3 regions of the Sporosarcina sp. SG10008 genome follow, and region 1 is predicted to be linked to each of the others. Evidence: riboswitches for the same ligand, from Rfam matches in the RefSeq annotation. Region 1 holds a riboswitch; each other region holds the start of a gene.
The links. A riboswitch is a leader RNA that binds a small molecule or an ion and turns the genes downstream of it on or off. The one in region 1 is predicted to bind S-adenosylmethionine.
Positions count from the first base shown of each region.

Region 1 (10,193 bases):
TAGTCAAGCATCCATTGAGGTTCGTTCTTCATACCTGAAATTTCTTCAACGATTTCCTTTGTCAAACCACGTTCCGAACGGAAAATGGAAACGTCTTTGTCAGCAAACCCATATTTGTAATCGCCGATATCCGGCATTTTTTTAGCCATTACTATTCCTCCGTCCTTTTAGTTACTGTTCGGAGTCATTTCCGACTCCCTTTTCCATCGCCTTCCATGCCAATGTTGCACATTTAATACGGGCAGGAAATTTCGATACTCCCGCAAGTGCTTCAATATCACCTAGGTCGATGGAGTCGTCAACATCTTTGCCCAGCATCATGTCAGAAAAGATAGAGGCCGCTTTTAATGCTTCATCCACTTTTTTACCTTTAACAATCTGCGTCATCATCGACGCAGATGCCATTGAAATTGAACAGCCATCGCCTTCGAATTTTGCATTTTGAACAATGCCATCATCTATTTGTAAAGTCAGATGGATCACATCGCCACATGTCGGATTATTCATATCGACAGTTATGCTACTTTCTTCGATGACGCCTTTATTTCTAGGGTTTTTATAATGGTCCATGATGACCGAACGATATAACTGATCTAATTTGTTAGTAGACATCTGCGAAATACTCCTTTGCGATACGGAGTCCGTCCACGAGGCGGTCAACGTCAGCTTCCGTATTATAAATATAGAAGCTTGCGCGTGCCGTGGATGATACATTGAGCCATTTCATAAGCGGCTGAGCACAGTGGTGACCTGCTCTGACGGCAATACCATGCATATCGAGCACGGTTGCAACGTCATGTGGATGGACATCGTTCAGATTAAAAGTAACAAGTCCGGCACGTTTCTCAGGATCGAGTGGACCGTAAATCTTAAGTCCATCGATTTCCGACATCCGTTCCATTGCATATTTAGCAAGTTCGTGTTCATGCCGTTCAATGTTATCTAGCCCGATTTCTTCAAGAAAGTCGATTGCTGCGCCTAAACCAATTGCACCTGCAATTATCGGCGTACCGCCTTCAAACTTCCAAGGAAGCTCTTTCCATGTCGATTCATACAAACCAACGAAATCAATCATTTCGCCGCCGAACTCGACCGGCTCCATTTTGTTAAGTAAATCTTTTTTACCGTACAGAACACCGATACCGGTAGGACCGCACATCTTATGTCCCGAAAAAGCGAAAAAGTCACAATCTAGTTTCTGTACATCGATTTTCAGATGCGGAGCAGCTTGCGCACCATCGACAACCATAACAGCTCCATGTGCATGTGCAATTTCTGCAATTTCTTTAACTGGATTCATCGTACCAAGTACGTTTGATACGTACATGATGGACACGATTTTGGTCCGGTCTGTAACAACTTCTCGGACTTTTTCAAGTGATAGTGTGCCGTCTTCCTCAAGGTCGACGTACTTCAACACTGCCCCTTTTTCTTTTGCCAGCTGTTGCCATGGAATAATGTTTGAATGATGCTCCATGTATGTGATGACGATTTCATCACCTTCACCGACATTCGCCCGTCCATAACTTTGTGCAACTGTATTTAAAGCCGTTGTCGTACCGCGCATGAATATGATTTCTTCAGTCGACTTCGCATTGATGAAGTTGCGCACTTTCTCGCGCGCTCCTTCATACCCTTCCGTCGCACGATTACCAAGCGTATGCACACCACGGTGGACGTTTGAATTATCAAAGCTATAATAATTGCTTATTGCTTCTATTACTTGGCGCGGCTTTTGAGAAGTCGCAGCACTATCTAGATAAACGAGCGGATGCCCGTTTATCTCTTGGTCCAATATAGGGAAATGTTTGCGGATGTCTGTACTGAGCATTAGCGCACTTTCCTTTCGATAACCTCCGTCAATTGTTTCTTAACGCCTTCAATCGGCAATTTGCTGACTACAGGCGCAAGGAAACCATGAATGACAAGGCGTTCTGCTTCATGTTGAGTAATCCCACGGCTCATCAAGTAAAATAGTTGCAGTGGATCAACACGACCAACAGATGCCGCGTGTCCTGCTGTTACATCGTCTTCGTCGATAAGAAGGATTGGATTTGCGTCTCCGCGTGCCCTTTCACTTAACATAAGGACGCGTGACTCTTGGACAGCGTTCGCTCTTGTTGCACCTTTTGCGATTCTTCCGATACCGTTAAAGATACATGTAGATTCTTCTTTAACAACACCGTGTTTCAAGATGAATCCTTCTGTATCCGTTCCCCAGTGAACGATTTCAGTTGTGAAGTTTTGGCGCTGTTTACCGCGTCCAACAACAACTGTCTTCATGTCGCAATGAGATCCGTTACCAACAAGATGCGTGATATTTTCAGAAATCGTATCACTGTCATTCATCAGTCCAAGTGCCCAATCAATTCGGCTATCGCGTCCTGTAACTCCACGACGATTCACATAAGTTGTAAATCCTTTCGCAAGTACATCAACCGCACCGTAAGTAATTTGTGCATTATCACCTGTGAATACTTCAGATACGATATTAGCTAATCCTTTTGCTTCTTCTACAGTCGATAAATAGTTCTCGACATACGTCACTGAACTATTCGCTTCTGCCACAATAAGAACGTGGTTAAAGAGTGAAGCTTGTTCATCATCATGTAAAAACAACACTTGAATTGGCTCTTCTACAACAACATTTTTCGGAACATATACGAAAACGCCGCCGTTTATAAGTGCTGCATGAAGTGCAGTCAGTTTATGCTCGTCTACCTTCACACCGTCTGTCATGAAATATTTTTTCATAAGATCACTATGTTCACGTGATGCTGTGAAAATATCTGTCATGATGACACCTTTAGCTTTCAACTCTTCAGATAAAAACAAGTAAGCTGGTGTGTTGTTGTGCTGTACATAAATACTGTTCTGTTGCTCTTTATCAACAAGTGCACGCGCTTCTTCAGAAAGCTCGTCCAAGGAAGCATACACAGTACTCTCTACCGTATGGGCAGGGAATTCCGTAAAGTTCCATTTGTCAATTTTCGTTTTATCTGGTCTTGGCATTGGAAGCTGTTCCGCTCTCACTAATGCGTCTGCGCGGAAATCCGCCATCCAATCTGCTTCATTCATCTTAGCGGAATAGGAACGGACGTCCTGTTCGGTTAATGCCAACTTTGTTTCAACCGTCATTTTGAATCGTCCTCCTTTCTTAAACTTCCTGCCCGACAGTTTCGTCTTCGATGCCAAGTTCTTCTTTAATCCAGTCATATCCTTGTTCTTCAAGTTTATGTGCTAATTCAGCTCCACCGGATTTAACAACTTTACCTTGCATCATAACGTGAACTTTGTCTGGTGTAATATAGTCAAGAAGACGTTGGTAATGAGTGATGATTAGGCAACCAAAATCTTCGCCACGCATTTCGTTGATGCCTTTTGAAACAACTTTCAATGCATCGATATCAAGACCGGAGTCAATTTCATCAAGCACTGCAAATTTAGGCTTCAACATTGTAAGCTGAAGAATTTCGTTACGTTTCTTTTCTCCACCTGAGAAACCTTCGTTTAAGTAACGTGTAGCCATGTCTTCGTCCATTTCAAGGAATTCCATTTTGCTGTCGAGTTCACGGATGAATTTCATCAATGAAATTTCGTCGCCTTCTTCACGTTTAGCATTGATTGCAGAACGAAGGAAGTCAGCGTTTGTTACGCCTGTAATTTCGCTTGGATATTGCATGCCAAGGAAGATACCCGCTCTAGCGCGCTCGTCCACTGCCATTTCAAGTACATCTTCACCATCAAGTTTGATTGTGCCAGATGTCACAACATATTTGGGATGCCCCATAATCGCTTGCGCGAGTGTAGATTTACCTGTACCATTTGGACCCATGATTGCATGGATCTCATTTGTATTAATCGTCAAATCGACGCCTTTCAATATTTCCTTGCCTTCAATTTCAACGTGAAGGTCTTTAATTTCTAAAGTAGCCATTCCAATACCTCCAATATATTAAAGATGAACGGATATCCATTCTCAATTTAGTATCATTCTAATCTTAACGTAATAAGCATTGCCTTGCAAATCATTGAGAATCGTTTCATTTGAAAGGAATGCCCTTAATTCAAGACTTGTATGCATACATTCTTCTAGACTTCGCTCATTTTCAATTATCCAGTTTTAATGAGAAACCACACAATTCAAAAAACCGGCACGTAATGTACCGGTTCAAACTCGAATTATTAGTATTGATCTGGCTCTAAATTTGTTTTAGTATCGTCACTATCCGTGAATCTGTCAACGATAATAGCGAGTGCGCCATCACCTGTGACGTTCGTTGCTGTTCCGAAGCTGTCTTGTGCCATATAAAGTGCAATCATAAGTGCAACCATCGTCTGATCAAAACCTAGCATCGAAACGAGTAGTCCAGTTGCCGCTACTACTGCACCTCCTGGGACTCCAGGAGCTGCAATCATTGCAACACCTAGCATGAAGATGAATGGAAGATAATCACTGAATTCAACTGGCATTCCATTCATAAGCATGACACCGATTGAACATGATACAAGTGTGATTGTACTTCCCGATAGGTGAATTGTCGCGAAAAGTGGAATCGTGAAATCAGTCACCTTGTCCGACGCACCTGTTTTACGTGCTTGACTTAACGTAACCGGGATAGTCGCTGCAGACGATTGTGTCCCTAGTGCAGTGAAATAGGCAGGTGCCATCGTTTTCATCAAGAAAAACGGATTGCGTTTTGAAAGAGAACCAGCAATCGTATATTGAATCGTTAGCATGATGAAATGAAGAACGATAATCATAACGAATACCAGCGCAAACACGGAAAGAACCTTCGCAACTTCACCGGTATATGTCATATTTAGAAAAATCCCGAAAATATGGAATGGTAACAGCGGAATGATAACGAATGCAATCACCTTTTCTATTAGAACATTCAATTCCTCGAATACAGAGAGCATTGCCTTACTACCAATGGATGCCATACCTATACCTAGTACGAATGCGAGAAGGAGCGCTGACATAACACCCATAATCGGTGTCATTTCAAGTTCAAAAAAGGATTCCGCGGCAGCTCGACCTGCTTTTTCTACCTTGCCGTCTCCAAGACTTCCGATAAATCCTGGCAATAATGCTGTTGCCGAAAAATATGCAATAATACCAGCTACAATTGTAGATATATATGCAAATGCTGTTGCCAGTCCAAGGAGCTTACCAGATCCCTTGCCAAGCTTAGCGATTCCGGGCGTGATGAACGCAATAATGATTAGAGGCACTATAAAGTTCAGGAAACCTCCAAAAATCATATTAAATGTTGCGGCAAGACTGACAAACCAGTCCGTAAAGGCTGCTCCGATTGTCGGTATCTTCGGTAGAAGTACACCGAGTACAATTGCTAATCCAATGGCAATAACGATACGCCATATTAGACCAATTTTGAACTTCAAAACCATATCCCCCTATGATAAATATATGTATTTAAGAGACAACAATACCATAATATTTTTGCTATTGGAACATCTATTTGTGATTAACATCTATTGGAAAAAAGAAAACTCCACCGAGTTCAAAATCTTCGGCGGAGTTTTCTTCATACTTATTTTACCGGAACGACTGTGCCATCCCATTCTTTTAAAATAAAGTCTTGAATTTCTTTTGACTTCAATACTTCAATCAAAGCTTTGATCGAATCTTTATCTTCATCACCTTTTCTTACAGCGATGATATTTACATAAGGTGAATCCGCGTCTTCGATAGCAATAGAATCTTTAATCGGATTTAAACCCGCATCGATTGCAAAGTTCGAGTTGATCAGCAATGCATCGCCTTCATCATTTGAGTAAAGCTGCGGCATTAATCCCGGCTCATAGTTTGCGTCAAATTTGATGTTTTTAGGGTTTTCAACGATATCTTTCAGTTCAGCAGCTGTTTTATCTATACTTTCGTCAAGTTTGATAAGCCCTTTTGATTCAAGCATCGCAAGCACTCGTCCGTGATCAGAAATAGAGCTACTCATTAAAATCGTCGCACCATCTGGAAGTTCATCAAGTGATTTATACTTTTTCGAATAAACGCCGATTGGCTCAATATGAATGCCGCCTGCATTTACAAAGTCATATCCCGCATCTTCAATTTGTAATTCGAGATAAGGAATATGCTGAAAGTAGTTTGCATCGAGTTCGCTGGATTCAAGATCTTTATTCGGCAACACATAGTCTTGATATGTTTCGATTTGAAGGTCATAACCTTTTTCCTTCAACAATGGTTTTGCTTGTTCTAGAATGATCGAATGCGGTGTATTGGAAGCTCCGACAACAATCTTAGTTGTTTCTTTTTCGCCTACATTATTGCTGCCGCTAGTGTTTTTTGTTCCGCAAGCTGCAAGCGCGAGTATCAGTACTGCTAATAAAACACCTGTTAGAAATTTCTTCATTTCATAATCTCCCTTTTTTCTAAGATGACAATCTAGGTGATGGGTAAAGATAGTTGTCCACTTTCATCATCAAATCACTTCACAGGAATGACGTCGCCGCCCCACTCTTCGAGAATGAAGTCTTGGATTTCTTTCGATTTCAACACGTCAACCAAAGTCTTAATTGCTTCAGTATTTTCATCGCCTTCTCTTACTGTGATGATGTTTGCATATGGCGACTCTGTCTCTTCAATCGCGATAGAATCGTCAAGTGGATTCAAACCTGCATCGATTGCATAGTTTGCGTTGATAACTACTGCATCGCCTTCATCATTTTTATACAATTGTGGTAAAAGTGATGGTTCGTAATTCGCATCAAATTCCAGATTTTTAGGGTTGTCAACAATGTCTTTCACTTCAGCTGTTACTTTATCTACTCCGTCAGCCAATTTGATTAACCCAGCTGACTCTAACAAAGAAAGGACACGGCCATGTTCAGCTACTGAGTTACTAAAAATAATAACTGCACCGTCTGGAAGTTCATCAATTGATTTATATTTCGTCGAGTAAACAGCCATCGGTTCGATATGGATAGCTCCTGCATTCGCAAACTTATAACCGTGGTCAATTACTTGTTGATCTAAATAAGGAATGTGCTGGAAGAAGTTCGCATCCAATTCGCCTGATTCAAGATCTTTATTTGGCAAAATATAGTCTTGGTATGTTTCAATGACAAGTTCGATTCCTTTTTCTTTCAATATCGGTGCTGCCTTTTCTAAAATGATTGCGTGCGGTGTGTTAGATGCACCAATGACAATTTCCGTTTCTTCAACAGTTTCTTTGTCAGCTTTGTCTTCCCCACTTGTACTTTTATCATCGCTGTCATTTTTCGCTCCGCAAGCTACCAATGCCAATACAAGTACTGCTAATACTATTCCCCCTAAAAGCTTTTTCATGATTTTTTCTCCCCTTTTTCTATGTTTTTATATAATTTACAGGCTTGGCCTGATATTACTGTACTAACTATTATCTCTTGTCGAATTTCCTCACCGCAAAATCCCCGATGAATTGAATGATGAAAACGATAATTAAAATAAGGATTGTTGCAGCAAGTGTAACGTCTTCCCGGCTACGCTGGAATCCATCTAAGTATGCAAGAGTCCCAAGTCCACCTGCTCCGATAATCCCAGCCATAGCAGTGTACCCGACGAGTGCAATCGCTGTTACAGTAATTCCTGAAATAAGTGCAGGCATCGATTCCGGTATAAGAACTTTAAAAATAATCGTTCTCGTTTTCGCTCCCATTGACTTCGAAGCTTCAATTACACCTTTATCAATTTCCTGTAATGCAATCAACACCATTCTTGCATAAAACGGAGCCGCCCCAATAATAAGTGCCGGCATCGCTGCATCCGGTCCGCGGATTGTACCAAGAAGAAATTTCGTAAACGGAATAAGTAAAATGATTAATATGATAAACGGAATGGATCTAAAAATATTGACGAATGCTCCTGATATAATATTGACCAACTTATTCGACCAAAGTTGACCGGGACTAGATAGGAAGAGTAAAATTCCAAGTCCTAACCCAATAACTAAAGTGAACAATGTAGAAACCGCAGTCATATAGAGTGTTTCCACTGTTGCTTCCCACATTTTAGTCCAGTCGACATTCGGAAAAAGGTTTTCAATCATTACCGATCACCTCCGTCTGAACATCATTTTCATTGAGGTATTGAATTGCTTCCTCAATGATTGAGGAATCTCCAAGCAGCTGAAGTATCAGTGTGCCGTATGCCCCGCCATGTGTATGGGATATGTTTCCCTGCACGATATTCACATCGACAGTGAATTTCCGAATAAGACTTGCGAGCACAGGTTGTTCTGTCCGCTCCCCTACAAATACAAGCTTGATAAGCGTGCCGGCAGGAAATTCTTCCTTAATATGCGCCATTGCCTGCTTCGCCTCCACGGGTTCCGTCACTTGAGAGACAAACCGCTTTGTGATCGGTTCCTTCGGTGATTGGAACACATCCAGGACATCTCCCAACTCAACAACTTTCCCTGCCTCCATAACTGCAACTCTGTGGCAAATTTTCCGGATAACGTGCATTTCATGTGTGATAAGCACAATTGTCAGTCCAAGTCGTTCATTAATTCCTGTTAGAAGGTCTAGTATTGAATCCGTTGTTTCTGGATCAAGGGCTGAAGTCGCTTCGTCACAAAGAAGGACTTCAGGGTCGTTTGCAAGCGCACGAGCAATCCCTACGCGCTGTTTCTGACCTCCAGACAATTCGGATGGATATGCATTTTCACGACCAGCCAAACCAACTAATTCAATCAGTTCCGCCACTTTCTTATCACGCTCGGCTTTTCGTACACCCGCGATTTCAAGAGGGAAAGCGATATTCTCCTTCACTGTTCTAGACCACAGTAAGTTAAAGTGTTGGAAAATCATACTCACTTTTTGTCGTGCTTCCCTTAGCTCTTTCCCTTTAATTGCTGATATTTCTAGACTTCCTATTTTAACGCTACCTGACGTTGGCATTTCAAGACCGTTCAGTAGTCGAATCAACGTACTTTTTCCTGCCCCACTATAGCCGATGACTCCAAAAATCTCACCGTCAGTAATTTCAAGCGATACATTTTCGACTGCTGAAATACTGCCTGGCCCTTCACCGTATCGTTTATTTATATCCGTTAAATAAATCATTTTTTTCACCTCAGAAAAATTGTTTTGTTACTAATTTTGTCTAGCTTCAGGCGCCACCCCCTCGGGTCACAAGGCAGTTCGCTGTGGTGGCTTAGGTACGCCCCCTTCGCAATCTGACTTGTGCCTGTCGGGGCTGAGCGGCGCCTTCCGCTTTTCAATACAAAAAAGCCTTCCTGCAGACGGGCAGAAAGGCTTGACGTTATCGAAAATAAACGTTGTCCAATCTCTCATCTTTCAAAGCGTATGCTTTGTGTGACTTGGCACCATTTCACTTACGTGACGGTTGCCGGGCTTCGCAGGGCACTATCCCTCCACCTCTCTTAATAAGAGTGACCTATTCAATTGAATGTTAAGACGAAGTATATCAAAGTTCCATATCTATTGTCAATCTATTTCTTCAAGTAGATACGGTACTGATTGAAATGCATAAATTTTATGGGTTAAAACGCCATCCTTTTGTATAAGAAGGCAAGGAACGCTTTCGATTTCATAGTCAATTGCAATATTTTGTACGTAATTCAAATCTGCTTTCCCGATTGGTATTCCCGGTCTCATGACGGTAATAACTCCCATCATTTTAGATGCGACTGCACAAGTTCCACACATTGGTGTATATAAATAAAACGCTGCCACTGAAGACTCTTTCAAAGCCATCTCCCATTGTTCGCGTGTCCAAGTTTCCATTAATTCTACATCCTTTAAATTAGAAATTCCGGTCTGATTTTAAAATCCGCACCTTGTAGTATTGTAGCCAACACTTTGTATGGGGTCGTCTCCACTTCCCGATAAACCTTTTCTGTGTACAAATGGATTGCTGCCGGGAACTCTCTTTTGAATAAAACACGGGTCTTTTCTCCATCTTCATCCGCATCAACGAAGACAAATAGTTCATGTTCTTCGTAAGGTGCAAGCAATTCTTCAAGCCGATAAGGACTTACTGTGCCGTTCGTACAAATAATTTCGACAGGCTCAACAAGTATTCGTGCCAAACGTTTCTTATCCGAACCGCCCTCGACGATAATTACTCTTTCATCCGACACAAGAGGCCCCTCCTTCGCTCTTTTTTATATAAAGATGCAAAAAACGCCGAAAAAGTACCGGCGCCT
Region 1 covers NZ_CP172607.1:375,595-385,787, reverse strand. The annotation lists gene sufB (Fe-S cluster assembly protein SufB) at 1-149, opposite strand, end outside; gene sufU (Fe-S cluster assembly sulfur transfer protein SufU) at 172-612, opposite strand; gene ACGLYD_RS01955 (cysteine desulfurase) at 602-1,831, opposite strand; gene sufD (Fe-S cluster assembly protein SufD) at 1,831-3,138, opposite strand; gene sufC (Fe-S cluster assembly ATPase SufC) at 3,158-3,937, opposite strand; gene ACGLYD_RS01940 (dicarboxylate/amino acid:cation symporter) at 4,186-5,409, opposite strand; gene ACGLYD_RS01935 (MetQ/NlpA family ABC transporter substrate-binding protein) at 5,559-6,395, opposite strand; gene ACGLYD_RS01930 (MetQ/NlpA family ABC transporter substrate-binding protein) at 6,470-7,330, opposite strand; gene ACGLYD_RS01925 (methionine ABC transporter permease) at 7,401-8,069, opposite strand; gene ACGLYD_RS01920 (methionine ABC transporter ATP-binding protein) at 8,062-9,087, opposite strand; SAM riboswitch class I at 9,312-9,417, opposite strand; gene ACGLYD_RS01915 (thioredoxin family protein) at 9,472-9,771, opposite strand; gene ACGLYD_RS01910 (toprim domain-containing protein) at 9,786-10,127, opposite strand.

Region 2 (10,193 bases), 310 kb from region 1:
ATCGTAGAGATTTCTTATACGAATAATTTCATTGTGTTTGGGACCGCTATGAGTTCACTTTATTCAAGGTTAATTGAGGGTGTCTATCCTAACACTGGATCTTTGGTGCCAACTGAATCAAAGGCATTGATAACCATGAATACTCAAGTATTAATAGAAGGAATGGATCGGGCTTGTGTATTTTCGACTGAATGGAAACACAATAACATCCAATTGGAGATTGTGGATGATGCTACTATCAAAATATCTTCCAATTCTACAGAAGTCGGGATGATTGAAGAGCTTCAAAAAATTATACATATCGAAGGACAGAACGATATCCAAATGTCATTTGATGGTCGTTTTGTACTTGACGCACTAAAAAGGATACCAGAAGAAAATGTCACGATACGTTTTGATGGCTTGATGAAACCGATTGTCATTCAACCGCAAAATGATTCCACTTGCCTCCATCTAATTTCACCAGTACGGTCTTATTGAAATGAATAAGTTCTCTCGATCTAGGGAGGAGAGCTTGGGCATATAGGAGATTTATAATTTTTAGTAGCGAAAGGGGATTTCAAGATGAATTTAGCAGCACAAACTTATTGGGACGAATTTTGGAAGAACGAAGAGAAACCTACTTCTGTCAACGCATGGATGTTTGGAAGTTTGCCAGATGAGCTTGCACAGCTTGTAATTGATGGGGAAAAGACAGCGACATGTTCAGGTCATGTAATTTATGAACTGGAGAACGAGCCATTACCCAGAATAGATGAGTACAGCATTATTTTAAATAGCGACGAAAAACCAGTGGCAATCATTAAGACCATTGCAGTATCGCTTGTACCGATGAATGAAGTATCGGAAGAGTTTGCGCTTGCTGAAGGGGAAGGGTCATATGAAGATTGGAAATTGGCTCATGTGAGATTCTTTACGAGTGAATTACGAGAAGTTGGACTTGAGTTCACTGAGGACATGCTCCTTGTTTGCGAACGATTTACGCTAATTGATGTAAAAGATAATAACTTAGGATAGACAAATTGCCTTACACAAGGCAACGATAAATGATCGTTTAGGGGGAATAGTGATGTTAGCAACAACTTTAGAAAGTTATTTAGGAGATAAGATACTAGAGCTATCGAAGGAAGTTAGGCAAGAGATGTTGACGCAAATTGGAAATCCAGATGGTTTTTTGCGTGACGAGTTAATCTATCGAAGTTTTGGAAAAGTAATAGCTTCCAATCAATTAAATTCAGAAGAAATTCAGAATCTACTTGAGACGGTATTACAGGAAGACTATCTATTTTACGGGATTGGCGAGTCTGGAACTGATTCAGTATTTACACGTTCTTTTTCTGCACTCGTCATTGCTGCAGTTATTGAATATGACATTGAGAAACAAATAGTAAATCCAGATCTTGTTCAGTATACAGTGAACAAAGTTATACGCTATATGAGGGAAGAAAAAGACACTCGAGGTTTTATCCAGGGGAATGGATGGGCGCATGCCATCGCACATGGCGCAGATGCATTGGATGCATTGGCAAAACATCCTCTACTGAAAAAAGAGGATATCAGTCGAATTCTTCATGCAGTTCAATATTCCTTGTTAAGGCAAGTTGATTATTTGGATGAAGAGGAAGAACGCTTAGCTATAATACTAGCTTCATTAATAAAGCATCAAGATGCTGAGCAGGTTATACAAGTATGGATTGAAGAACTGGCCGGACTGGTAGAAACTGAAATGCTTGAAAATAAAGGATCACTTGACGCCTATCACGTACAAAGAACGGTAAAGAACTTTTGGAAAACAGTCTTTGTAATTTTGAGTTCGAAGGGAATCGGCAAGAAAGTGAACAGCGACGTTTTTAAAGTACTCGAAAAGTGGATGTGGATGTATCTAAATTAGTCAAATAGTCTTCAGATACTGCAGTGGTACTCGAGTAATCTGTTGTCCAGTTTTACGTTAAGTGCTAATGTAAATATCTTTTCGAGACAATCAGCATACTATCTAAGGTAGCGTAATGATGCTCAGGAAAGGTGGAGACATATGTATTATCCTTATGCCCAACAAATGACCTGCCGACAACCGCGGGTTATGACTGTTACAGGAATTGGGAGTCTTAAACTAGCACCGGATATTGCTCAAATCCAGTTGGAAGTCAGTACTGAAAACAAACAACTGAACCATGCACAAAAGGAAAATGCTTATGAGATGAATCAAGTCATCGATTCGTTATTGAAAATGGGGATTGACAGGGAGAATATACAAACGATTTCGTACACTATAGTTCCCCAATACAACTATATCGAAGGCGAACAAGTATTTAGAGGATATGAAGTTACGAATGCGATTACAGTAAAAATTACAGATATTGATCAAGTTGGAAATATAATAGACGTGGCGGTCCAAAACGGGGCAAACAGGGTATCAAATATCCAGTTCAAGGTTGAAAATGAACAATTGGACTATCAAAAAGCATTGAGCCTTGCACTTAAAAACGCATTAGCCAAGGCGCAAACAATTGCTGAGACAATGCAACTGCAACTTGATCCACATCCAATTAAAATTGTTGAAGAATTAAGAGCAGAACCCATCGCATATCGAACATTTGCTGCGAGAGAAATGACTAGCTCCACACCGATTGAACAGGGGCAGATTTCGATTAACGCCACGGTTAAAGTGCAATTTCGGTATTGAAATATCAGCGTAAAATAGATGGATACTATTTTACGTTGAAAAAACGACAGCTAACCGAATCACAACTAAAAATTAAGGGAGTGGGGAAAACATGGGAATTAAAAAATCTTCTAATTACCTATCACCTATTGCGCGGATATTTGACAAGTTTTCACGGCAACAAGACGCATCGTTGATTTATGGTGAACCGATTAATTTTGAAAACAAAAAAGTCCTTCCGGTAGCAAAGATTAATTATATTGTTGGCGGGGGAGGCGGCTATTCTAGTGAAACAGGAAACTCTTTAGGTGCCCAAGGAGAAGGGGGCGGGGGACATATCTCCGTCAGACCTTTGGGTGTTTACGAGATAGATGCGGAGAAGGTGAAGTTCAAACCAATCATTGACCTCAAATTTACTTTAACACTAGTTGCTGTTTTTACACTTGGCCTATTTTGGTTATTAAAAAGGGCTCGCTGAAAATTAATTTGTACGGGGGGAATAATTGAATGTTGTATCGCAGAAAAACGTACAAGGTTGAACCAGCGATGTACGAAACGTTTACCCACTTTTTCCACACCTATTTGCTTCCGAATCAGCTGACGCATGGAGCGCAGCTGGTTGGACGGTGGGTCAATGAAGAACGGACGGAGATAATGGCAATGTGGGCATACGATAATAGGGCTCATTATGAGACAGTGGACGCTAGCATTCGGGCATCGGAAATGCATGCTGAAGCGCAAAATTATCGGAAATCATTAGCTCCATTATTTATTTCATCAAATGAAGACTTTTTCACTTCGACGGGGAATTATGGACAATCTAGACAAATTATTGTTGTAAATGGCTACATTGTCAATGAGGAAGGACATGTATTACTTGTACGGAACAATCACCGAAATGATACATATGAAATGCCGGGTGGGCGACTTGAGCTTGGTGAAACCTTGAAAGAGGCGGTTAAACGGGAAGTACTAGAAGAAACAGGTATCCACGCAGAAATTGGTGATATGACAGGAGTTTATCAAGATATCACGTTAGGCGTCATCTGTATGGTTTTTCGTGGAAGAGCGATGTCAGGCGTACCAGCTGCACAACCTCCTGAAACGATTGACGTACAATTTGTTGACTTTGATAAAGAGCAAGTAGGAGACTGGATAAAACGCCCGCAATTTGCATCTAGTGTGGATGATGCTCGAAATAGCGATACGATTGTTTATGAAAGTTATGAAGTGAGACCGTATAGATTGATTGAGCGCTCATGAATAATCTTACTTGGGTTGGAAGTGAAAAGGACTTTGTCGATGAACGAGATGTACGATGGATTAATCGTGTAGCGGTTGGTAGATTTGGAGGTAATTCTTCAGCGGGACAAACCAAGAATGAAGATGGCTGCGTTATTTGGCAAAATGAGGATTGGGAATTAGCGGCTATTTTGGATGCACATAAAAGTGCTGAAAGTGCGGAACTTGTTGTACAAACACTCGGGCAGCATAAAGAAAAATTGGTAGAGATTTTAGATATGAAAGGTCCTCCACGATTTAAACGTTTGGAAATGAAGTTACTTGAAATTTTTCAATCTGAACAATTTTTGAATGAATGCAGATGTGCCATGGGAGAAACGGCTTGTCTTATCGTTGTCAGGAAAGCTAATTACGTTTGGTGGTTTTCGGTTGGAGATTGTTTAGTATATCTGTTCCATTCGGAATTAATTGCCCTAAATCAGTTTCAACTTAACCAAAGGCAATTCTTTGAATGGATTGGTCAAGTGAATACGTTTGAGCAAGCAGTACCATGCTACACGTCAGGGACAAGGGAAATGAGAAAAGGGAACAATCTTATTTTTTTGACGACTGATGGTTTAGTGGAATGCCCGGGGGAACCTTTTTTGGATCCGTCAGATCTCGTTGCCGTGCTGAATGAAAAAGAACTTGATAAAGGGATTTCGCAGTTATTGATGGAAATCGAAAGACAAAATGTACGAGACAGTACGACAATTATCGCATGGAATGTGGAAGTAGAAAAGGAAGGTAGCATCCCGAGCGATTATCTCGGATGAAGGAAAAATGACGGGAGGAATTAGATATGGAAGCATCTGAATTAATTGAAATCAAAACCCTTTATTATAACTTAATTCTTGCATGGAATAATCGCGATGCTAAGAGCATGGCTGATCAATTTACAGAGCAAGGCGAATTGATTGGATTTGACGGAAGTCAAGAAATTGGGCGAAATACTATTTTTGCACATTTAGAACCGATATTTGCAGATCATCCAACACCTCCATTTATCAATGTCGTTAAAGATGTGTACTTTCTGAGTGCTGAAGTTGCGATGTTGCGTGCAATCGTCGGGATGATACCTCCGGGCGGAACAGAACTTGACCCAAATTTGAATGCTCATCAAACACTGATTGCAGTAAAAGAAAAGGATGGATGGAAAATAAAACTTTTCCAAAATACACCGGCCCAATTTCACGGAAGATCTGACTTGGTCGAGCGGATGACCAAAGAATTGAAGCGAGTATCTGATGTAGGCTGAAAAAAGTGCCCCGCACCAAGATAATACCAGTGCGGGGAGTGTTTTAGTTACTGTTCATGACAAAGGTAATCATTTTCTCTTCTTTTCATTTGAGTTCATTCGTTCGCGTTTTGGTTTCAGGGAACGGAGTTCAGCAAACTCGCGGGCTATTTCTTCATTCATGTCGCCCGGTTTTATTTTTTGGTTTTTCGGCGTTTGTGGTAAAGACCGTGCATTATTTCCGCCAGTTTTATTGTCATCTCTTCCCATAGTAACAACTCCTTTCATTTTTTCAGTGCCACGTTAATATGGCTTTCTAAAGAAATATTATTCAGCAGTTTTCATGCTGAATTAATGTGGAAATTAAAATAAAAATGTTTGTTTTGATTATTATCGTCAAAAAAGACGGTTTACAATAGTAGTTTTAATAGTATAATAGTAAATAATTGAATATTCTTATCAAGAGAAGCTGAGGGATATGGCCCTGTGAAGCTTCAGCAACCTCTGACTTAGTCAGGAAGGTGCTACCTCCAACAAGATTTTTTCTTGAGAGATAAGAACAGAGTGCCCAAATTAAACCCTCTTTTCTTGTCTTATAGAAAAGAGGGTTTTTTATATTGAATCATTTGATTCAAACCAAAGTGAAAAGGGAGAGACGACACATGCCGATTAATGTACCGAAACAATTACCAGCAGGAGAACTATTGAAGAAGGAAAAAATATTTGTGATGGATGAAGAACGCGCAACGTCCCAAGATATACGTCCTATGAACATCGCCATTTTAAACTTAATGCCTGAAAAAGAAAGAACAGAGTTGCAACTGCTACGTCTATTAGGGAATACACCACTACAAGTAAATGTTACATTTTTGAACACAGCAACTCATGATTCTAAAAACGTTAGTAAAACGCATTTAAACGCATTTTATACAACATTTGAACATGTGAAACATCGTCGTTTCGATGGACTGATTATTACGGGTGCCCCGATTGAGCATTTAGAATTTGAAGACGTTAATTACTGGAAAGAAATAACGGAGATTATGGAATGGTCAAAAGAAAATGTAACCTCTGTTTTACATATTTGTTGGGGTGCCCAAGCAGCACTCTATCATCATTATGGAATCCGGAAATTTGAATTGCCGAAAAAATGCTCAGGCGTTTTTACGCATCGACTATCCGACCCAACGATTAACCTTGCACGTGGCTTTAATGACGAATTTAAAGCGCCACATTCACGTTATACATCCGTTTCAACAGAGGAAATAAAAAATGATCCCCGTCTACACTTGCTTGCCAAATCAGAGGAAGCAGGGGCATTCATCGTCATTTCTAAAGATAACAAACATATTATGATCACAGGTCATTTGGAATACGATGCGGATACGTTGGCGGAGGAATATGCACGTGATTTGCAAAAAGGAGTTGGTATTGATATCCCGGAAAATTATTTTCCGAATGATGATCCAAGCAAAGAGCCGTTGAATACATGGCGTTCCCATACGCATCTACTCTTCTCCAACTGGCTAAATTATTATGTGTATCAAGAAACACCTTATGAATGGGAATAACTAGTTAATGACAAATGTATCAATTAAACCACGTCTGTAGATTAACCATTTATTTGCATAAAACACTGGTGAGTAGGGCTTGATGACCTTCATTTTCACTGCATTATTTTCGGCCCGCTTTCGACTAACTATTCATGACAGATTTACTGAGGGGTCCGAGTGTGGCTAGAAGTGACTCCGTCACTTCTAGCCACACTCTTTTTAGTAATACTATTGCGAATAGTTGCCTGTCGCGTTCCTACACTATTCAAGTGGAAAATGCAGTTGTTTTGGAAGAATAGAATAGATGACATTCTATGAAGGGTGTAAGTGCCCGAAGATGCAATTTCGGGCACTCTTGGACGATGTACAATGCGATCCTTTCTTACTTTTAGCAAAGATTATACATCTAATCATGTGATACCTTATAGCAAGTGCCACTTCTTTACTAAAAAAAGAAAAAACCATATAGAAAGCTTCAGCCGCCAAAATTGCATCTTTGGCGGCTTTTCTCCGACTTGGATGTCAGCTATTCTTTTATCAAAAAAAGCATAAGCACTACAAGTACTTTTGCATCCAGACATCCCGCTTATTGATATAGAAGTCATTCAATCCGAAGCAATCCAAAAATGCAACTATACAAGTAGCGCCCGGAAGGTAATTATGTTATTCACTGGTTAGTTTTGGTTAATCAACAGGTCTGCAATTAACCAAACCAGAAAATGACTGCTTACTATTTTGCAAAAAACTCTAGATTCCTGGCGTATAGGTGCTTTTTTAAAGAAAGTGGTTAATCATCAGACGTGACTCAATGACCCTTTTGTCGTGAATTGCATAAGCTAATACGACGAGGGGGTAAGTGAGATGGGGTTGTTTATTAACAAAAATGGGCACCCGGATGTTTTTAAAAATAATGCAGACGTTTTAGGGAGGAACCAAGAACACTATAAAATAGATCCGATAGCGGAATGGATGAAGGAACATAGGGAAGCGTCTCATTCGGTTGGTGAACAGTTCAATATCATGGAAACCTTACTAAAGCAACAGAAAAACACACAATCCAATCAATTGAAATCAATCCATAATCGTTTGAATGAAATCAAGGAAAGTGATTTCCGACATGAAAAGTTTGGAAAAGATGTTATGAAGTCTTTAAAAAAAGTAGAAACTAAAAACGAAATGTTACAACGTACGTTGATACATGAGCGAATAATGAATCGAGAATTCATCGGGAAAGTGAATGAGGTCAGCCAGTCAAATGAAGAAATTGTCAATAGTATAGAAATGCTGACTTCTGCAAATGAGGAAATTGTAGTCAAAATGAATGAACAATTAGATTATCAAAAGTTGTTGTCAGAGCAACTATTGAAACAAGAAGATATACAAAAAGACGTGATCAGCAGGCTGGACAACCAAGAAGGATTGCTAGGGAAAGTGATAAGGCAACTGGATTATCTACGCTCAGTCCTATACGAGCGAACCAACTTTTTATCAGAGAAAATAGAAGGTAGTTACAGCATGACGTCTTCGTATCTATCCAAATTATTGACCAGATCGGATCCAGTTTCGGCACGTTTTATGTTGAGCCAAAAGCAGGAAGAAAAAGAGGAGAACGTTGATTGAAAGGTATGGCTATTTAATGATGGAAAACATCATTACAATTAAGCAAGCCTCAAGTACAAATCATATACCTAGGAACTGCTTAATTGTCTTTTCAGTTATGGGCTTAGGGATTCAGCACATATTAGCCATCCTTGAATAGAATGTTAAGGACAACGGGATAATCGAATTGGAGGAGATTGGGTGACGAATCGGAATCGACAAAATCAAAACCAACATTGGCATGAACATTATCAGAACCCACAATACCGGAGGATTACAATAAATCAGGCGATGGCCATTGCATTAGAGCGGGTTCCAGGCCAGGTCGTAAAAGCGGAATTAGATTACGACGATGGAATGCTGGTATATGAAATTGACGTAAGAACGGCAGAAGGTCATAAGTATGAAGTTAAAATTGATGCGAATACAGGTGCAGTCCTCAGAGTGAAACTAGATTAATGAAACTATATGTGAAAAGCCACGAATGGTAACTGATACCATTCGCGGCTTTTCTTTTTTTGATGTTTAGGAAATTATGAAATCTCGTACTGTGGATAAGTTGTAACTTAGTGATTTTACGTCTAGACTCCAGCGCCTAGCCCCTGGAACTGTACGACATGGGTCATGCAACTATTGAAAAGGAAATCGTGATCCTAAGCTGCCTTCCTCTGTCGCTTCTAACCTATAGGTCCACCGGGAGGGATTGAACTACATCCCTCCTACTTGTTTGGGCTGGGCATGCGTTTGCGATTTAGTCCATGAAACAGATTAGAAACCCTTTTGCTACTATCACAACTCGAGATTGTTATTACTTTCCAAGGTCTTCGGATTCCATAATTGCATCGACTTTTGCAATTGCATCCGCTTCATCTTCACCATCCGCCGCAATTGTAATGGTAGTGCCTGAAGCTACTCCAAGTGACATAACACCTAAAATGGATTTCAGATTTACTTTTTTACCGACGTATTCCAGTGTAATATCCGATTTGAAAGAACTGACCGCACTAACGAGAGCGGATGTTGGACGGGCATGTAAACCAGCAGTACCTAAAATGGTGTATTGTTTTTCTATCAATGTGTATTCCTCCTAATTGTTAGTATCAATTACTGTATTATAAAAGTTGGTGACTGACTATGGAAGATTATGATTGATTATGAAAGGGATTTCAAGTAATATGAGTTTACAGCTAATTAGAGGTGGTGTTCATATGTTGACAAATGAACGATATGAATTGATTTTGAATTTATTGACTGAGAAAAAGACAGTTAAAATTCAAGAGTTAGTCGATGCGACATCCGCGTCAGAGTCAACAATTCGCAGGGATTTGAACGATCTCGAAGACTTAAATAAATTGGATCGTATCCATGGAGGCGCTACAATAAGCGAGCGAATCACAAAAGAACTTAGTATTTCGGATAAAGCATCCAAAAACCTTCAAGAGAAGATTCAGCTTGCTACTTATGCCGCTTCTTTTGTCCAAGATGGGGATTGTATTTTTCTTGATGCAGGGACTACCACTTTGCAGATGATTCCTTATTTAAAGAATAAAAAAGTGACCGTTGTGACGAATGGATTGACACATGTTGATTCATTGATGGAATACGAAATAACGACTTATTTGACGGGTGGCTATATAAAATCCCGCACACGTGCCCTTGTGGGACCTCAAACAATCCAGACGCTTGGCGACTATCAGTTTGACAAATGCTTTCTTGGCGTCAACGGATTCCATTTGGAAATCGGCTATACAACGCCAGATCCAGAAGAAGCCGCTGTTAAAAGGCTTGCTTCTACACTCTCGAGAAAAACATATGTCGTGACGGATCATTCAAAATATAACAAAGTAAGTTTTGCTACTAT
Region 2 covers NZ_CP172607.1:685,998-696,190, forward strand. The annotation lists gene dnaN (DNA polymerase III subunit beta) at 1-480, shown strand, start outside; gene ACGLYD_RS03455 (ASCH domain-containing protein) at 565-1,017, shown strand; gene ACGLYD_RS03460 (DUF2785 domain-containing protein) at 1,070-1,891, shown strand; gene ACGLYD_RS03465 (SIMPL domain-containing protein) at 2,033-2,683, shown strand; gene ACGLYD_RS03470 (hypothetical protein) at 2,775-3,140, shown strand; gene ACGLYD_RS03475 (NUDIX hydrolase) at 3,170-3,925, shown strand; gene ACGLYD_RS03480 (protein phosphatase 2C domain-containing protein) at 3,922-4,719, shown strand; gene ACGLYD_RS03485 (SgcJ/EcaC family oxidoreductase) at 4,746-5,201, shown strand; gene ACGLYD_RS03490 (hypothetical protein) at 5,271-5,450, opposite strand; SAM riboswitch class I at 5,634-5,740, shown strand; gene metA (homoserine O-succinyltransferase) at 5,843-6,751, shown strand; gene ACGLYD_RS03500 (hypothetical protein) at 7,595-8,353, shown strand; gene ACGLYD_RS03505 (PepSY domain-containing protein) at 8,534-8,791, shown strand; gene ACGLYD_RS03510 (phosphocarrier protein HPr) at 9,141-9,407, opposite strand; gene ACGLYD_RS03515 (DeoR/GlpR family DNA-binding transcription regulator) at 9,541-10,193, shown strand, end outside.
Region 2: it holds a riboswitch for S-adenosylmethionine, as region 1 does, so the genes downstream of both, metA (homoserine O-succinyltransferase) here and ACGLYD_RS01920 (methionine ABC transporter ATP-binding protein) in region 1, are expected to answer to the same signal.

Region 3 (10,193 bases), 400 kb from region 1:
ATTCCGAAACTAGAAGATAAATATGACACAAACAATCACAATAACTAGCTGGAAAGTACAGAGAAGAAGGCGTGGCTGGATCCATCATGTGATAAGTCCAAATGATATTCGCTCTTTTCAATGTTTCTAACGAACTAAGAATATTTCATGTCAAAAAAGCCAAGAATAGAAAACTCCTGGCTTTTTTGATATGAAATTCAAATTAAATTATTTTATCGTGAAAAAATATCGAGTTTTTCAATTCGTGCAACTGCTTCTTTTAAACGGTCTTCACTTTCCAATAAGCCAACACGTATATACCCTTCACCATACCTTCCAAAAGCATGGCCCGGTGCTACGGCAATGTCTGCTTTGTCTAATAGTAACTTGGTGAATGATTCGCTTGTATATCCTTCTGGTACAGGTAACCAAGCGAAGAAAGATGCAGCGGGCGCGATGACATCCCAACCGATTCGTTTACATTCGGAAATTAAGACATTCCGGCGGCTTTCGTAAAGTGAAACGAGCTCATCCACACAATCCTGGCTTCCCGATAATGCCTCTGTTGCTGCGCGCTGAATTGCTGGGAATATATCTATGAATAAATGATCCTGCAATAAGCTGATTGCTTCGATAATATCGGCATTACCGATGGCAAAACCGACCCGCCATCCCGCCATATTATACGTTTTTGACAATGTGTACATTTCAATTCCAACTTCTTTTGCACCTTCTGCTTGCAGGAAACTGACAGGTTTCGCACCGTCAAAACCGATTCCACCATAGGCAAAGTCATGCAAAATTGCAATATCATTGTCTTTTGCCAAAGCAATCGTTTCTTCGAAAAATGGAAGTGTGGCTGTTGCGCTTGTTGGGTTATTTGGATAGTTCAAATACATTAATTTTGCTTGCTTCTTTTGTTCATCGGAAAGAGCAGAGTAATCAGGTAAAAAATCGTTTTCTGCAAGTAATGGCATTAAATCGTATTTAATATTGGCTAAGCTTACACTCGATAAATAATCGGGATATCCCGGATCCGGCAATAAAAGTAATTCATCTTCGTTCATAATCGCGAGGGGTAACTCGACCAATCCAGGTTTTGTTCCAAATAGAATCGCTACCTCTGTTTTAGGATCAATATGAACATCGTATTCTCGTTTATAAAAGTCAGCAACAGCCTGTTTTAATTCGGCAGTCCCTCTGAAAGGGGAGTATCCATGTGTTGTTGGATCTTCGACTGCTTCTTGGAGTGCTTTTATAATATGTGGAGGTGTCGGTTGATCGGGATTTCCACGCCCCAAGTTAATAACGTCGCGTCCTTCAGAAAGTGCTTCTTGTACGTTTCGAACAAGTGATGCGAAAAAGTGCGGTGGTAGGTTCTTGAGTCGATTTGATAGTGCCATGTAATAACCTCTCTTCTATGTAATCCAATCTTTAGTGTAAAAGAGTAAGATAGTATAAGTTTTTCACTTGGAGCAGTGTCTAGACTCCAGCGCTTGTCGGGTCTACCAAGGCGCTTGCGCTTTTCTTATTGTCTAGCTCCAGGCGCCAGCCGCTCTGAGGCCCAAAGGATGTGGGTCACCTAGCCATTGCCGCAGGACGCGGCGTACTTAGGCTAGGTTCCTTGAAAGCAATCCAGCTATGTGGCAAAGAGCGCCACGTCGTGCCTGCAAGGATGCAGGTATGCAGTCGTTGCGACAGGACGTCGCGCTCTTAGACTGCCTTCCCCTGGATTGACTTATGCCTGTCGCGTCTAGACGGCGCCTTCCGCTTTTCTTATTGTCAGTATACATGGAATGAAATGAAAATGATAATAAATTGTTATATATCAGAACATATTATGTTGACAATCTTATTGGAACATACTAATATGAAACTTATCAATCAAAATAATTACATAATGGTACTTATCAAGAGAGACTGAGGGATAGGCCCGATGACGTCCAGCAACCCCTTGCGTAATGTAAGGAAGGTGCTAACTCCTACAGAGTGAATTTCATTCTGAAAGATGAGCTGAAACCTTTTTATTTTCGGTGCTTCTTTCATATATGAGAGAAGCATTTTTATATGGTCAGACATCTGAGATTTCGTACTTCTATTTATAGAAAGAGGAGAATTGCATGATTCAAATTCAAAACGTATCAAAAGTATACAAAACAAAAGAGAGAATCGTGACTGGTGTTGATAATGTCTCACTCGACATTAACACAGGAGAAATTTTCGGAATCGTAGGTTACTCAGGTGCAGGGAAGAGTTCTCTTATCCGTTGTCTAAATTTGTTGGAAAAACCAACGAGCGGAACGATCTTAGTAGATGGATTAAATTTGATGAAGTTACGGGGGAATAATCTCCGTCAGGCACGTCTGAAAATAGGAATGATTTTTCAACACTTTTATTTAATCAGCCAAAAGACAGTATATGAAAATATAGCATTTGCTTTACGGGCAGCCAAAACGCCTGCCAATAAAATAAACGCTCGGGTAACGGACTTACTAGAAATGGTTGGCCTCTCTGATAAACGGGATGTTTATCCTGCGCAGCTGAGTGGTGGCCAGAAGCAGCGGGTAGGTATTGCCCGAGCACTAGCGAATAATCCTTCAGTGTTACTGTGTGATGAAGCAACATCTGCATTAGATCCAAATACGACGCTATCTATTTTAAGGCTGTTGAAGAAAATAAATAAAGAATTACAGATTACAATCGTTCTAATAACACACGAGATGAATGTCGTGAAAGAAATTTGTGATCGCATGGCAATTATGCAAGATGGAAAAGTGATTGAAGAAGGACAAGTATATGATATATTTTCAGATCCTCAAGAAGAATTAACGAAAGAATTTATTAGTAGTGTTGTGTCATTTGATGTGCCGTCAATGATTTTGAGCAAGTGCACGGGCAAACTGGTCAAAGTCATGTTTAAAGGTGATGTCGCAGGCGATGGAATTATCTCAGATACTGTGCAGCAATTTACTATACAAGGTAATTTCCTACACGGCTCCATTGAATATATTCAAGAAAGGCCACTCGGTACTTTCCTGATGGAACTAAAAGGCGAGGATGACGAAATAGAAAAGGCAATTGCCTATATGTCATCACGAGCTGCTCAAGTGGAGGTAATTGACAATGGGAATTGATTTACAACACGTTATAGAGTTAATGCCTGATATTACAAAAGCATTTGGGGAAACACTTTATATGATAAGTATTTCTCTCGTTATCGCACTTGTTATTGGGCTTCCGCTAGGGATTTTGCTGTTCACTACCGATAAAGGCTTATTTTTAGAAAATCGGGCATTGAACTCAGTTATTGGCTTTATCGTCAATATGGTCCGTTCTGTGCCGTTTATTATTTTACTCGTCGCGTTAATCCCTTTAACGATTTTAATAGTAGGTACTCCGATTGGCCCTGGGGCTGCTAGTGTTTCATTATCTGCGGCAGCAATCCCTTTTTTCGCAAGAATTGTGGAGACTTCACTAAGAGAGATTGATAAAGGTGTTATCGAAGCTGCAATCGCTGTTGGTGCAACTCCGTGGATGATTATCAAAGATGTACTATTGCCTGAAGCAAAAACAAGTATTATTCAAGGCGTGACACTTACAGTAATTAGTTTAGTCGCCTATTCAGCAATGGCTGGTGTTGTTGGTGGTGGCGGAATCGGGGATTTAGCAATTCGATTCGGCTACTATCGTTACGACAATACAATAATGGTAGTGACCGTGGTGATATTAATACTATTTGTACAAGTAATTCAGTTTGCAGGAGATCGGATTTCAAAAGTAATTGATAAACGATGATGGGGAGAGAGAAAATTATGAAAAAGTTTCTATTAGTTGTATTAGTACTTGTAGTTGGAACCGCACTAGCTGCTTGTGGTGGCAAAGAAAAAGCTTCGGATGACAAATCTGTGAAAATTGGTGCAACCGCTGGACCATATAGTGATATGTTGAAAAAGGCGATTATTCCTGGACTTGAAGAAAAGGGATATAAAGTTGAACTAATTGAGTTTAGTGATTATATTCAGCCGAACAATGCACTGGCAAGTGGCGATATTGATGCAAACCTGTTCCAAAACACGACTTATTTAGAAAATGTCGTTAAAGAAACGGAAGCTGAATTATCACCACTTATTATCGTACCAACAGCTCCAATGGGCATTTATTCGAATAAATTCAAGACAATTGAAGCTATTGAGGATGGAGCAAAAGTTACCATTCCAAACGATCCTGTTAATGGAGCCCGCGCCCTTTTAGTGTTACAGGATGAAGGTCTAATTGAATTAGATCCAAATGCAGAAGTGCTAAAAGTATCTGAAAAAGATGTAACAATGAATAAGAAGAACTTGGTGTTTCAGCCAATCGAAGCGGGTCAGCTTCCACGTTCAGTTGACGGTACTGATTTAGCGGCAGTTCCTGGAAACTTTGCCTTGGCTGCAAGTATGAATTTATTAGATGCGCTAGCACTAGAGGACATGCTTGATATATACAGAAACGTAGTTGCTGTAAAAACGGAAAACATTGATAAGCAATTTGCTAAAGATATTATTGAAATAGTAGAATCAGCAGAATTTGAAAAAGTAATTGATTCAGATTTTGAAGGCTTTGGTAAACCAGAGTGGATGAAGTAAAATCTAATTAACAACGTCAAAAAGCTGACGAGACCATTACGGTTTCGTCAGCTTTTTTGTTCTTCCTGCCTAGGAAATTATAAAATCTTGTACAGTGGATAACCTGCGAAAGCTGATATTTCACGTCTAGACTCAAGCGCCTCTGAACAGGCATTTGCGCTTTTGTTTTATTGTGAAACGTTAGCCGTTTCGTTTGCCTCAATTTCTTCCGTCAACACAACTAGCTGATCAATCAAATCACCGATATAAGCGATTGTGTCACGCAATGGTTTTTCTGTTGTAATATCGACACCTGCCATTTTTGACAGTTCAGCAGGGGATTTTGTACCACCAGCTTTCAATACTTCGAGCCATTCATCGACAGCAGGCTGACCTTCTTCAAGGACACGTTTAGATACTTGAGTGGAGATTGTGAGTCCAGCACTGTATGTGTATGGATACAAGCCCATGTAGTAGTGTGGCTGACGCATCCATGTAAGTTCCGCGCCTTCATTAATCTCCACATCATCTCCCCAGAACTCTTCAAGCACGCCGCGTTTCAAGTTGTTCAATACACCGGCGTTGACACTTCCGCCTGCGTCAATGCGTTCATAGACTTTTCGTTGGTAGGCAGCTTCTAGTAAGTGCGTTACAAAGTTATGGTAGTACGTGCGTGCAACGATTGATGAAATAACCCAACGCTTGAATTTCGGATCATTTGAGTTTTCTAATAGGTGGTTAGCCACGAGCATTTCATTCATCGTCGAAGGTGCTTCGATGAAATATAGTGATGGGCGTGCATTGAATACGTTTTGCTCTCGATTTGCATTGTAGAAATGACCCGCATGCCCTAATTCATGAGCTAAGACGAATACATCATTCATACTACCTGTCCATGAAATAAGGATATATGGATGGTTGCCATAAGGGCTGGAACAGAATGCTCCTGTTGATTTACCTTTGTTTTGAGCGAAATCAATCCATCGTTCTTTGTATGAACGATCCACCATCTCCATGTAATCAGTACCCATTATAGCAAGGGCATCATCAATATATTTCTTCGATTCATCTACGGTGATTTTTGGTTCGTATGTTGGATCAAGCGAGATTTTCAAGTCGGCAAACGTCATTTTATCAAGTCCATGGACTTTTTGCAGAAGTTTCGCGTACTTCCGCATGTGAGGTGCAAGTTCTTTTGTGATTAAATCAATTTGACGGTCATACATGGACTTATCGACTTCTTGGGTGAACAATAAGTAATCGAAAATCGAATTATACCCTCTTAGGTCAGCTGTTGTTTTTTCCGTTTGTAAATGCATGTCATATGTTTTTGCAGTTGTATGTTGATAGTCTTTTAACTTAGCTGAGAATGCATCGAATGCAGCACGGCGTTTGGCGGTATCCGTTTCGCCCTCCCAGTCACCTTCGAAGGACACATAGCTTAACGGATAACTTTTCCCGTCGACTTCGAAATCATCAAATGCCATATCCACCATTTTTGTCGTGTTATACAAGCCATATGGCCCGGCGAATGTGGAAGAGAAGGCAGCTAAAGTTTTCTCAACTTCAGGATGCAATTGGTACTCTTTTTTGCGAATCAATTTCTCCAAGTAATTTTTAAAATCACCTGACTGTTTCATTGCATCTTCCAAAACATCAATGGGTAATTCAGAAAGTTGACTGTTGACGAATGATAGTTTGCTGTTTATTTTTGCGGCAGTGGAACCAAACTTGCTTGAGCGCATTTGTGCTTCGTCATCCGTTTGGTCTGTACTTGATGACAAACTCGTATACGTGCCAACAGGAACCACTTTTTCATAAACAGCCGCAAAGCCTTCCAATGCCTCTATTACTGATTTAGCATCTTTAATGTTGCCATTGAATTTTTCGGCAAATGCATCGACTTCTTTTACCAAGTCAATTATCGCAGCATCATATTCCTCTTCTGTTTTGAAAAGGTCTTGCAGATTCCATGTTTCTTCTGTCTTTACTTCTGAACGCAGCGGCATACTCTTTACCAATCTAATCTCTCCCTTTTATTACGGATGTCGAACTAAATAATAGTATATAGTAGAATAGGGTAAAAGTAAAAAAACAAATCCCTTTTTTGACAACTTTCAGATAGTATGTGTTATTTTTGCTTTTTTGAAAGACGTTCGATTTCATCTGTTAGGATAAAAGCAAGATCATCATTGCCGAAAAGTTGTAGGACATCCAGCATTGTTTCGTTATCAATGTCGATTTCTTCTTCAAATTTAGCTTCCTCAACTATTTTCTTCATCGTCTCATTTTCTTGTTGGTCTGGGTATGCACGGCTATATAATTCATGCGGGTTCACTTCATTATTAGCACACCATTGTACAAACAACCGAATCATTAGCTGCTCATCTTGTTGATATTTTTGAATGACTTGTTCATCGATGCTTTTAAATTCCATGTTAGTTAGCTCCTTTAAAATACTCTTCCCATAAGTATATACGAAATGTGAAACTTCTAAGGGATAAAGACGTAAGTATAAATATGGAACAACAAATTAGTTGAGAGTATCAGTCTATATATGTTGAAATAATGAAACCAATTGATTTCGCTATGGAGTTAGGTGCCTTCGTTTCTTTTGTTCACTATATAGTTCATTTCAAGAATGGGGTGCAAGGAAAAGTGAAAGAACTAATTATCGTTGGTATTGTGTTAATTATTGCAGTGTGGCTGGGAGAGCGATTTCTAAAAAGAAAGCTGCATATAACAAAGAAGACAAATACAATGGACGATCGCGCAAAAAGTCTTCAATTTTTCGCGTTGGCAATCCTGATGATTGGTTTTGTTATTGGTTCTATCATTGGCTCCGTTACTCTAGCTACAAAGTATGAAAATTTTAACTTTGTTTATTTTTAGGACCTTATCTGATTTTAGTATCTATGGTAAGAGGATTTATGGATTGGAAATTCAATAAACCTTCAAAACAATGGATTCTACAAATCTATACCATATTTCTTTTGTTCATATTAATGATAGCTATTTTTTGATTGATCAACTTAAATAAACGCATAAGAAAAGCGCTTGAGTCTAAACAATGCTCAAGGAGAAAACTTATATTTTATTGTCTTTTTAAAAAGGACAAGAATAGAATGACTATCTTGCCCCCTGTATTGGATAGGTTAAATTTTATTGCTGATGAGAAAATGAACAATCCAATCAACATCTAGTGGACCGTCAACTACTTCGTAATAGAGTGAAGAGTTTTGGATGATTAGATCTTCATTTACAATAATGCTAAAGTTGTCTCCATTACTATCTGTTAAATTAATAATGAACTGATTGATATCATCAACCTTATTAATTTTTTCAGGTTTTAATTTTCGGACATGATAATCTTGAAGGAATTCAAGTAAGCTTTCAATTTCAGATTCATCACTTATATTCCAAATTTTGGGGGAGGAACCTGAAAGGGATGGTTCCGAAAAGGTCATTACACTAAACTGAGATTCCGTGGTGCCAAGAACCTTCGTAACCTCTTTCTTGTCGTAGCCTAGGAAAAGTTGAGTCATTGCATATGTGCCTATAATCATAATGCCAATCGATAATAGTGCTCTTATTTTCATGTTCTATTCCTCCTGTAATTCATTTCTTTAGTATACGCGGATGAAGATGTACGGGATCATGCTTGTACATTAATAATCTATGCAGAATCACACGGGGAAATTAGTAGAAAGGGGTTATAATCAAATGTTTTTGAAAAAAATAACGCTTCTTCATAAAGAGTCACTTTCAAAGGAGGAGTATCCATTTTCTATACCCTCAATTCAGTCGCTAACGGAGTTGGATTTAACGAATAGTGTTACATTTTTTGTTGGGGAAAATGGTTCAGGGAAATCGACATTACTTGAGGGAGTTGCGGATTTATGCGGGTTTAATTCGGCGGGTGGCGGTAGAAACAATACATATGCAGTAGATGCGTCTGAAAGTGCATTAAGTGATTATCTTCGCTTGTCATGGATGCCGAAAGTGACGAACGGATTCTTTTTACGGGCTGAATCTTTTTATCATTTTGCTTCACACGTTGATGAAATGGCAAAAGAACCCGATGGCTCCTATCATGCTTACGGAGGGAAATCACTTCATCATCAGTCTCATGGTGAATCATTTCTGTCACTATTTCTAAATCGATTCAATGGAAAGGCAATTTACTTACTCGATGAGCCGGAAGCCGCATTATCACCGCAAAGGCAGCTGTCGTTTCTGCGTATTATGCATGATCTTGTCCGGGAAGAAAATTGCCAGTTCATCATTGCAACGCATTCGCCCATAATTTTAGGCTATCCTGATGCGACAATCTTGAGTTTTGATGATGGAGAAATAAAGGAAACCGAATATGAAATGACTGAGCACTATCAGATCACAAAATATTTCCTGGATCATCGTGAAAAGTTTCTGAAAGATATTTTAGAGGATGAATAGATTGTCGGAATGTTATAATGATGACGTAGGAATGTGGAATGGGGGAAAAGGGATATGAATAATGAAGTAGTACATGCAATTCAAGATGACTATCCGGAAGATTTCGCTTGGTGTTTTGGTTGTGGGCGCTTAAATGAAGATGGTTACCATTTCCGAACGGGGTGGCAAGGGGAAGAAACTGTAACCTATTATGAACCGTCACCGAAGCATATTGCGATTCCAGGATTTGTTTATGGCGGTCTAATCGCATCATTTGTCGATTGTCATGGGACTGGTTCGGCCGCACTTGCATTGCACCGAAAAAATGGGCATGAGCCAGGCAGTGGAGAAGAACCACCACGTTTCGTCACAGCGTCATTAAACGTGAATTATATGAAACCAACTAAACAAGGTACTTTGTTAAAAGCGGTTGGAAAAGTGGAAGAAATTCATCCGAAGAAGTTTAAGGTATCTGTTGAAGTATTTGCGGATGACACAGTTGTTGCAACAGGAGAAGTCGTTGCTGTTATCATGCCAGCAACATTTGCGAATAAGTAATGGAGTAAATAAATGTGAAAAGCTGATTGCTATGTGCAGTCAGCTTTTTTATGAATTATAAAATAATAGATGATATGCAACCGAACTCGTTGTTGCACGAAAAATGGGACGTGAAAATGTATATCGTTTGGAGAGCCACTGCGGAAATTGCAAACACGGCTTACTTTCTACGAACAGTTTTGGAACAATAAAGTAGCAATATTTAAAGATATTGTTGAAAACAATCAAAGAGAAAACTAATTAAATTGGGTTCAGCAACTACACTATTAAAATGGAAATAAAAATCGTGATTAATTCATCAACCACGATTTTTATTCTTCCGCTATCATAATGTCATATATCAGTAACCGTTACCCCTAGATTCAGCGGTTCCAGTGCTTTTGTTTGATCAATAAATATAAAAGCATCATATCGATTTCCGATTTGAGTTGGTACATAGTTTCCAAATTTCTCGTATTCAGGGTTGTAGACGACCCCAATTGCTCTATGGCCAATCCAGCTGGTGAAATAGTGTCGGTTATCTTCATTGAAAACGAATAGTTTATTGAAAGCGCCAGACTTGTGTACTAAATCTTCCCATGAATGTTGACGAGCGGGAGGGACTTCTATTAGCTCGAA
Region 3 covers NZ_CP172607.1:776,417-786,609, forward strand. The annotation lists gene ACGLYD_RS03905 (pyridoxal phosphate-dependent aminotransferase) at 213-1,382, opposite strand; SAM riboswitch class I at 1,884-1,994, shown strand; gene ACGLYD_RS03910 (methionine ABC transporter ATP-binding protein) at 2,100-3,113, shown strand; gene ACGLYD_RS03915 (methionine ABC transporter permease) at 3,103-3,774, shown strand; gene ACGLYD_RS03920 (MetQ/NlpA family ABC transporter substrate-binding protein) at 3,792-4,604, shown strand; gene pepF (oligoendopeptidase F) at 4,772-6,604, opposite strand; gene ACGLYD_RS03930 (hypothetical protein) at 6,715-7,020, opposite strand; gene ACGLYD_RS03935 (hypothetical protein) at 7,152-7,475, shown strand; gene ACGLYD_RS03940 (hypothetical protein) at 7,514-7,606, shown strand; gene ACGLYD_RS03945 (hypothetical protein) at 7,739-8,182, opposite strand; gene ACGLYD_RS03950 (AAA family ATPase) at 8,307-9,038, shown strand; gene ACGLYD_RS03955 (PaaI family thioesterase) at 9,093-9,575, shown strand; gene ACGLYD_RS03960 (erythromycin esterase family protein) at 9,909-10,193, opposite strand, start outside.
Region 3: it holds a riboswitch for S-adenosylmethionine, as region 1 does, so the genes downstream of both, ACGLYD_RS03910 (methionine ABC transporter ATP-binding protein) here and ACGLYD_RS01920 (methionine ABC transporter ATP-binding protein) in region 1, are expected to answer to the same signal.